Regions from separate parts of the Streptomyces sp. NPDC041068 genome, predicted to be linked through region 2. Evidence: predicted binding sites of a transcription regulator. Region 2 holds the regulator's gene; the other holds the start of a gene.
The links. Region 2 encodes HrcA, which represses chaperone genes, less so after heat shock. Its sites were predicted from a motif close to TTNGCACTCNGNNNNNCNGAGTGCNAA; they were not measured.

Region 1: groES (co-chaperone GroES) is a predicted target of HrcA. The motif match lies at 3,123-3,149, and genes of this name have one in related genera.

What each region holds. Positions count from the first base shown of each region.
Region 1 covers NZ_JBEZCG010000007.1:326,279-330,694, forward strand. The annotation lists gene AB0B50_RS18580 (SDR family oxidoreductase) at 1-725, shown strand, start outside; gene groL (chaperonin GroEL) at 911-2,539, opposite strand; gene groES (co-chaperone GroES) at 2,668-2,976, opposite strand; gene AB0B50_RS18595 (polysaccharide deacetylase family protein) at 3,549-4,416, opposite strand, start outside.
Region 2 covers NZ_JBEZCG010000017.1:139,364-143,779, reverse strand. The annotation lists gene AB0B50_RS33880 (nitronate monooxygenase) at 1-948, opposite strand, end outside; gene dnaJ (molecular chaperone DnaJ) at 1,112-2,251, opposite strand; gene hrcA (heat-inducible transcriptional repressor HrcA) at 2,252-3,268, opposite strand; gene AB0B50_RS33865 (MBL fold metallo-hydrolase) at 3,462-4,199, shown strand; gene AB0B50_RS33860 (DUF3097 domain-containing protein) at 4,234-4,416, shown strand, end outside.

The DNA.
Region 1 (4,416 bases), on a different contig from region 2:
TCGCGCGGCGCCTCGCCGGTGACGGGCACAACCTCGTTCTGGTCGCGCGCGACACCGAGCGGCTGCACGAGCAGGCGACCGAACTGCACGACCGGCACGGCATCGAGGCGGAGGTCCTGACCGCGGACCTCTCCACGGACGAGGGCATCGAGTCCGTCGAGAAGCGTCTCTCGCACCGCAGGGACCCGGTCGACCTGCTGATCAACAACGCCGGATTCGGCAACAAGGGCCGTTACCTGGAGGTCTCCCTCAGCGACGAGCTGACCATGCTCAAGGTGCACTGCGAGGCGGTGCTCCGGCTGACGTCGGCCGCGGCGGAGGCGATGCGGGAGCGCGGCCGCGGCGGCGTCGTGAACGTCGCGTCGGTGGCGGCGTTCGTGCCGCGCGGGACGTACGGCGCGTCGAAGGCCTGGGTCGTGCAGTTCACCCAGGGCGCGGCGAAGGACCTGGCCGGGTCCGGGGTGCGGATGATGGCGCTGTGCCCCGGCTTCGTCCGCACGGAGTTCCACCAGCGGGCCGGGATGGGCACGTCCAACATCCCGGGCTGGATGTGGCTCGAAGCGGACAAGCTGGTCGCGACGGCACTGACCGACCTGTCCCGAGGCAAGACCCTGTCGATCCCCGACCCGAGGTACAAGGCCCTGATGGGCGTGGTGAAGCTGACCCCGCGGGGCCTGCTGGGCGGCGTGACGTCGAGGACGGGCAGGAAGTACGGCCCGCAGTAGAGCCACCGTCAAGGAGCGCCCGTCAGGGGCGCGGGGAACTGCGCGAGGACGGACCACGCCCCTCACACGGCGACGGACCACGACCCACACACGGCGACGAAGCACCGACCCGGCAGGCGCGACCCCGAAACGACCGAGGCCCGGCTCCCCCACAGGGGAAGCCGGGCCTCGGTTACAGGCTCAGGTCAGTGCGAGTGGCCGTGACCGTGACCGTGACCGGCCTCGGCCTCCTCCTCCGCCGGCTTCTCGACGACCAGGGTCTCGGTCGTGAGGAGCAGGGAGGCGATGGACGCGGCGTTCTCCAGCGCGGAGCGCGTGACCTTGACCGGGTCGATGACGCCGGCCTTGACCAGGTCGCCGTACTCACCGGTGGCGGCGTTGAAGCCGAAGCCCTTGTCGAGCTCGGCGACCTTCGAGGTGATGACGTAGCCCTCGAGGCCGGCGTTCTCGGCGATCCAGCGCAGCGGCTCGACGGCGGCGCGGCGGACGACCGCGACACCGGTGGCCTCGTCGCCGTCCTTGTCGAGGTTGCCCTCGAGGACCTTGACGGCGTGCACCAGAGCGGAGCCACCACCGGAGACGATGCCCTCCTCGACCGCGGCGCGGGTCGCGGAGATGGCGTCCTCCAGACGGTGCTTCTTCTCCTTCAGCTCCACCTCGGTGGCGGCGCCGACCTTGATCACGCACACGCCGCCGGCCAGCTTCGCGAGGCGCTCCTGGAGCTTCTCGCGGTCCCAGTCGGAGTCCGTGGCGTCGATCTCGGCCTTGATCTGGGCGACGCGGCCCTCGACGTCGGCCTTGTTGCCGCCGCCGTCGACGATCGTCGTGTCGTCCTTGGTGATGGTGACGCGGCGGGCGGTGCCGAGCACGTCGAGGCCGACCTGGTCGAGCTTGAGGCCGACCTCTTCGGCGATGACGGTGCCGCCGGTGAGGGTGGCGATGTCACCGAGCATGGCCTTGCGGCGGTCGCCGAAGCCCGGGGCCTTCACCGCGACGGCGTTGAAGGTGCCGCGGATCTTGTTCACGACCAGGGTCGACAGGGCCTCGCCCTCGACGTCCTCGGCGATGATCAGGAGCGGCTTCGAGGCGTTGGCCTGGATGACCTTCTCGAGCAGCGGCAGGAGGTCCTGGATGGAGGAGATCTTGCCCTGGTGGATCAGGATGTACGGGTCGTCGAGGACGGCCTCCATACGCTCCTGGTCGGACACCATGTACGGCGACAGGTAGCCCTTGTCGAAGGCCATGCCCTCGGTGAAGTCGAGCTCCAGGCCGAAGGTGTTGGACTCCTCGACGGTGATGACACCGTCCTTGCCGACCTTGTCCATCGCCTCGGCGATGAGCTCGCCGACTTGCGGGTCCTGGGCCGACAGACCGGCGACGGCCGCGATGTCGGCCTTGTCGTCGATCGGGCGGGCGGTGGCGAGGAGCTCCTCGGAGACGGCCGCGACGGCGGCGTCGATGCCCTTCTTCAGGGCGGCCGGGGAGGCGCCGGCGGCGACGTTGCGCAGGCCTTCCTTGACCAGGGCCTGGGCGAGCACGGTGGCGGTGGTGGTGCCGTCACCAGCGATGTCGTTGGTCTTGGTCGCCACCTCCTTCACCAGCTGGGCGCCGAGGTTCTCGTACGGGTCCTCGACCTCGACCTCACGGGCGATGGTGACGCCGTCGTTGGTGATGGTCGGGGCACCGAACTTCTTGTCGATGACGACGTTGCGGCCGCGGGGGCCGATCGTCACCTTGACCGTATCGGCAAGCTTGTTGACGCCGCGCTCAAGGGCGCGACGGGCGTCCTCGTCGAACTTCAGGATCTTCGCCATGGGAGCGATTCAGCCCTCTCGAAAACTCGGGTGAACGAACTGCGCCCCTCGCCGCCCGGCAATCAGCGGGGTGACCAGGGGCGCAGCTCAAAAAGCAAATCTGCTGGTGAAGCAGGTGAAGCGGTGAATTACTTCTCGACGATCGCGAGCACGTCGCGAGCCGAGAGGACGAGGTACTCGTCGCCGTTGTACTTCACCTCGGTGCCGCCGTACTTGCTGTACAGCACGACATCGCCGACCTTGACGTCGAGCGGCAGGCGCTCGCCGTTCTCGAAGCGGCCCGGGCCCACGGCGAGGACGGCGCCCTCCTGGGGCTTCTCCTTCGCGGTGTCCGGAATGACCAGGCCGGAGGCCGTGGTCTGCTCGGCGTCGAGCGGCTGGACCACAATGCGGTCCTCGAGCGGCTTGATGGCAACCTTGGAGCTGGCGGTCGTCACGATCCGGTCTCCCCCTTCGGAGATCTCACGGGGTTAAGAGTCTGAGGTGTGGCGACCAGGTGGATCCGTCGTCGCGGGTGCCGGACCTGCCCGTCGCTGTTGGCACTCTCCAGTGGGGAGTGCCAGAAGCGAGACTAGGACGGGGATTAGCACTCGGTCAAGCGGAGTGCCAATCGACTGCGTCGGGCTTTACGGGGACGGGGTGCCCCCTGGCGGGGTCGGCGCCTCTGTGGCCTTGCCTGGGCAACGTGTTTTGCGGGCCTGCGGTTCCTTGCCCGCGGCACGGGGCCGCCTCGTTTCCCCTTGCCCGGCAGGTGGGGCTGTGCCCACCCTTCCCCAAGTTCTCGGCTCCGCTCGAGCAGGGGAGTCCCCACTCGCCGTGCGGAACGCCTGCCCACAGCCGGGACCAGCCTGTCCCGGTGGCTTTCGCGGCGGCATCTTCTGGGCCGCCTTCCGACCCAGCCTCTCGATCGGGTCCACCGATTCCGCGCAGCCCGTGAGCAGCGTGGGCGCGAGGACGCCGCACAGCAGGGCCCCGGCGAGGAGGCGGCGGCGCGCTCGCGCCCGGGGGGTCACAGGTAGTCCTCCAGCCTGGCCACCGCGTACCCCTTGTCCGTGACCGTCTTCATGACTCGGCGGACCATGTCGGGCATGGTGCCCTTCCAGTCCTCGCGCCCCCGGAAGTGCGTGAGGATGATGTCGCCGGGGTGCAGGTCCCGGTCCCACTCGCGCCACTCCATGTGGTCGGCGAAGGCCTCCGACGCCCACAGCGGCACCGCCTTGACGCCACAGGACTTGGCGGCGCGCAGGGTGTGGACGTCGTAGTTGCCGTACGGCGGGCGGAAGAGCTCGGGCCGCTTGCCGTAGCGCTTCTCGATGGTGTCCTGCATGCCGCAGATCTCGCGGCGCTGCGCCTCGTACGAAAGCGCGGGCATGTAGCGGTGGTTGAGGGTGTGGTTGTTCAGGGAGACGCCGCGGTCCTGCATCTTCTTGAAGTAGGCGTAATCCTCCTTGACCAGGTAGTCGCTGAGGAACGCGGTGTACGGGATCTTCAGGTCGCTCATCATCCTCAGCAGCGCCGGGTCCTTCTCGGCGCCGTCGTCGATGGTCAGGAAGACGACCTTCTCCTTGGTCGGGATCGTCGTGAAGACGGGCGGCAGGCTCGACTGCCCCTTGACCTCGAAGCCCTTGCGGGTGGTGATCCTCGGCTTGGCCTTCGGCGCGGGCGGCGCGGCCAGCGGCGTCCTGGCCAGGCCCCAGCGCTTGGCCGCCGCGGCGCGTGCGGCCTGGGCCGCGCCGAGCTTGTGGGCGTAGGAGTCGAGGGCACGGGCGGGCGGGGCCTGGAGCGGCTGCTGGCCGTGGGCGGGCTTCACGGCGTCGGAGTCGCCGCCGGAGGCGCAGCCCGACGCGATCGCGGCGACGGTCAGGACCGCCAGCGCG
Region 2 (4,416 bases):
GGCCTGCGCGTCACCGGCCTTCGCCGCGGCCTTGCGCAGCCCGCTGGTGAGGTGGTGGACCTGGGGGTAGGCGGCGGGGGCGTACGGCCCGTGCTCGCGCATGAAGCGGTTGACGAGGCCGCGCGCGGGGCGTCCGGAGAAGGCCCGCGTCAGCTCGGTCCGCACGAAGAGCGGATTGGTCATGGCCTGCTTGTGCAGGGCGTTCGCGCCCGACTCGGGGGTGACGAGGAAGGCGGTGCCGAGCTGGGCCGCGTCGGCGCCCGCGGCGAGCACGGCGGCGATCTGCGCGCCGCGCATCAGCCCGCCGGCGGCGACGATCGGGATCTGCACGGTCTCGCGGACCTGCGTGATCAGCGAAAGGAGACCGATCCCGGCGCCGTCGGCCTCGGGGTTGTCCTTGTGGGTCCCCTGGTGCCCGCCCGCCTCGATGCCCTGCACGCACACGGCGTCGGCGCCGCACCACTGGGCGGTCTGCGCCTCCTCGGGCGAGGTGACGGTGACGACGGTGAGGGTGCCGACGCGCGCGAAGGCGTCGAGGACGTCGCGGGTGGGGCACCCGAAGGTGAAGGAGACGACCGGCACGGGGTCGTCGAGCAGGATCGCGAGCTTGGCGTCGTACCCGTCGTCGCGCCCGCTGTCCGGATCGCCGAGCTCCGTCTCGTACCAGGTCGCCTCGCCGGCGAGCTGGCTGCGGTAGACCTCCACGGCCGCCGCGTCCGCGGTGTCGGGCTGCGGCATGAAGAGGTTGACGCCGAAGGGCCGCGAGGTGAGCCCCCGCAACTGTTTGATCTCCTGGTACATCCCGTCGGCGGTCTTGTACCCGGCGGCGAGGAACCCGAGCCCACCGGCATCGGAGACGGCCGCGGCCAACTGCGGGCCGGAGGCACCGCCGGCCATGGGGGCCTGCACGATCGGACAGCGGCAGAGATCGGTCAGTGCGGAGGACATGACGGCATCGTGCCACGTCCTCCCGCACCGACCGAATCGCCCCTTCCGGGTACGCGACGGCGGCTGGCCGCTCCCGCTGTGGGCAGGCGTTCCGCAGGGCGGAACGGGTGGGCACAGCCCGAAGCTCCCGGGCAACAGTCAACGAGGCGCCCGCAGCAAAGGGCTAGCGCCCGTTGAACGCATCCTTCAACCGCGAGAACAACCCTTGCTGCCCCGGCTGGAACTGCCCCGTGGGCCGCTCCTCGCCCCGCATCTTCGCCAGCTCCCGCAGCACCCGCTCCTGCTCGGGGTCGAGCTTCGTCGGCGTGAGGACCTCGACGTGCACGATGAGGTCACCGCGCCCGCCGCCCCGCAGATGCGTGACACCGCGGCCGTGCAGCGGGATCGACTGCCCGGACTGGGTCCCCGGGCGGATGTCGACCTCCTCCATGCCGTCGAGCGTCTTCAGCGGCACCTTCGTGCCGAGCGCGGCCGCCGTCATCGGGATGGTGACGGTGCAGTGCAGATCGTCGCCGCGCCGCTGGAAGACCTCGTGCGGCAGCTCGTGGATCTCCACGTACAGGTCGCCGGCGGGGCCGCCGCCGGGGCCGACCTCGCCCTCGCCCGCGAGCTGGATCCGCGTGCCGTTGTCGACACCGGCGGGGATCTTCACGGTCAGCGTCCGGCGCGACCGGATGCGGCCGTCACCGGCGCACTCCGGGCACGGCGTCGGCACGACGGTGCCGAAGCCCTGACACTGCGGACACGGCCGCGACGTCATGACCTGCCCCAGGAAGGACCGCGTGACCTGCGACACCTCACCGCGACCGCGGCACATGTCACAGGTCTGGGCGGAGGTACCGGGCGCGGCACCCTCACCACTGCAGGTCGTACACACCACTGCGGTGTCGACCTGGATGTCCTTGGTGGTCCCGAAGGCGGCCTCTTCGAGGTCGATCTCCAGACGGATCATGGCGTCCTGGCCCCGGCGCGTGCGCGACCGCGGCCCCCGCTGCGACGCCGTCCCGAAGAACGCGTCCATGATGTCGGAGAAGTTGCCGAAGCCACCGGCGCCGAAGCCGCCCGCGCCTTGGCCGCCGCCCGCCTGGGACAGGGGGTCGCCGCCGAGGTCGTAGACCTGCTTCTTCTGCGGGTCCGACAACACCTCGTACGCGGCGTTGATCTCCTTGAAGCGCTCCTGAGTCTTCGGATCCGGATTCACATCCGGGTGAAGCTCACGCGCCAGCCTCCGGAAGGCCTTCTTGATCTCGTCCTGGGAAGCGTCGCGGCGCACGCCTAGTACGGCGTAGTAGTCCGTGGCCACTTACGACTCCGCCAGGATCTGTCCGACGTAACGTGCCACTGCGCGTACTGCTCCCATCGTTCCCGGATAGTCCATGCGGGTCGGTCCGACCACGCCTAGTTTGGCGACTGCCTCGCTGCCCGAACCGTAGCCGACCGAGACCACGGACGTGGAGCTGAGGCCCTCATGGGCGTTCTCATGACCGATCCGTACGGTCATGCCCGAATCCGTAGCCTCCCCAAGCAACTTGAGGAGCACGACCTGCTCCTCAAGGGCTTCGAGAACGGGCCGGATGGTGAGGGGAAAGTCATGTCCGAAGCGGGTGAGATTGGCGGTGCCGCCGATCATCAGCCGCTCCTCAGTCTCCTCGACGAGTGTCTCGAGGAGGGTGGAGAGGACGGTCGCGACGGTGCCGCGATCCTCCGCCTCGAAGGCCTCGGGCAGGTCCTGCACCAGCTGCGGCACGTCCGCGAAGCGGCGGCCCGCGACCCGGCTGTTGAGCCGCGCCCGCAGATCGGCGAGCGAGGCCTCGCCGAACGGTGCGGGACAGTCGATCATGCGCTGCTCGACCCGGCCGGTGTCCGTGATGAGGACGAGCATCAGACGCGCGGGAGCCAGCGAGAGCAACTCCACGTGCCGCACCGTCGACCGCGTGAGCGAGGGGTACTGCACGACGGCGACCTGCCGTGTGAGCTGCGCGAGCAGCCGCACGGTCCGTCCCACGACGTCGTCGAGGTCCACGGCGCCGTCGAGGAAGTTCTGGATGGCGCGACGCTCGGGCGCGGTCATCGGCTTGACGCCGGCGAGCTTGTCGACGAACAGGCGGTACCCCTTGTCCGTCGGGATGCGCCCCGCGCTGGTGTGGGGCTGGGCGATGAACCCTTCCTCCTCCAGCGCCGCCATGTCGTTGCGGACGGTGGCCGGAGAGACCCCGAGGCGGTGCCGCTCGGTGAGCGCCTTGGAGCCTACGGGCTCCTCCGTCCCCACGTAGTCATGGACGATGGCGCGCAGCACTTCGAGCCTGCGTTCACTGAGCATCGCGCACACCTCCAACCGTCTCCGTCGTTCACACCGAGCCCCCGGACCCCCGAGCCCCCGGCCTGGCACTCACCGCAGGGGAGTGCCAGCCTTCCAAAAGGTCAGTGTACGGCCGTGAGGTACGCACGGGGCAAGGCCGGACCCCCTAAGTCATGCCGACGTGTGCCGCAGGAGCTAGCGTCACCGTATGGACGTGGCGCTGGCATGGGAAGCGGCGGGCTGGGAGCGACTCGCACCGCGCGTGGGGAGGTGCCGTCTGCCGGTCTGGGACTGCACGGCGGGGCTCGTCGTCGGCGACGACGCGGCCCTCATGATCGAGGCGGGTTCGAGCCTGGCCGAGGGCGCGGCCCTGCGCACCCGGGCACGCGGGATCCTGGGCGGCGGCCGCCGGGTCACGCACCTCGCCCTCACGCACCCGCACTTCGACCACGTCCTCGGGGCGGCCGCCTTCGCGGGCGTGGAGGTGTACGGCGCCGTGGGCATCGACACGGTCTTCGCCAAGGGCCGCGACGAGCTGCGCGCGGACGCGGTGCGGCACGGCGTTGACGCGGACGCGGCGGCGGAGGCTGCCGACCTCCTGGTCCACCCGCACCATCTGGTGTGCGGGGAGTGGACGCTCGACCTGGGCGGCGGCGTCCAGGTGCTGCTCGCGAACGTGGGCCCCGGGCACTCGGGCCACGACCTGGCGATCCTGGTCCCCGGCACCGACGGCGGGCGGGAGATCGTCTTCTGCGGCGACCTGGTCGAGGAGTCGGGCGAACCGCAGGCGGGCCCGGACGCGGTGCCGAAGCGGTGGCCCGCGGCACTGGACCGGCTCCTGGAGCTGGGCGGCGAGGACGCGCTGTACGTGCCGGGGCACGGCGCGACGGTAAATGCGTCCTTTGTCCGTGAGCAACGCGCCACACTGGCGTCCCGTTTCGGCGTGTCGTAGGACAAGGAACGCCACTCTTCCTATGGTCGGCGGAATGCGCCAGTACTCCGCCGACCTCACGCCGCCCTGGAAGAAGCCGAAGCCGGTCCCCGAGGTGGCGGCGGACGTCGGCCTCGTGGTCGAGGAGCTGAGCACCGGTTTCTGCGGGGCGGTGATCCGCTGCGAGAAGACGGCGCAGGGCCCGACGGTGACGCTGGAGGACCGCTTCGGCAAGCAC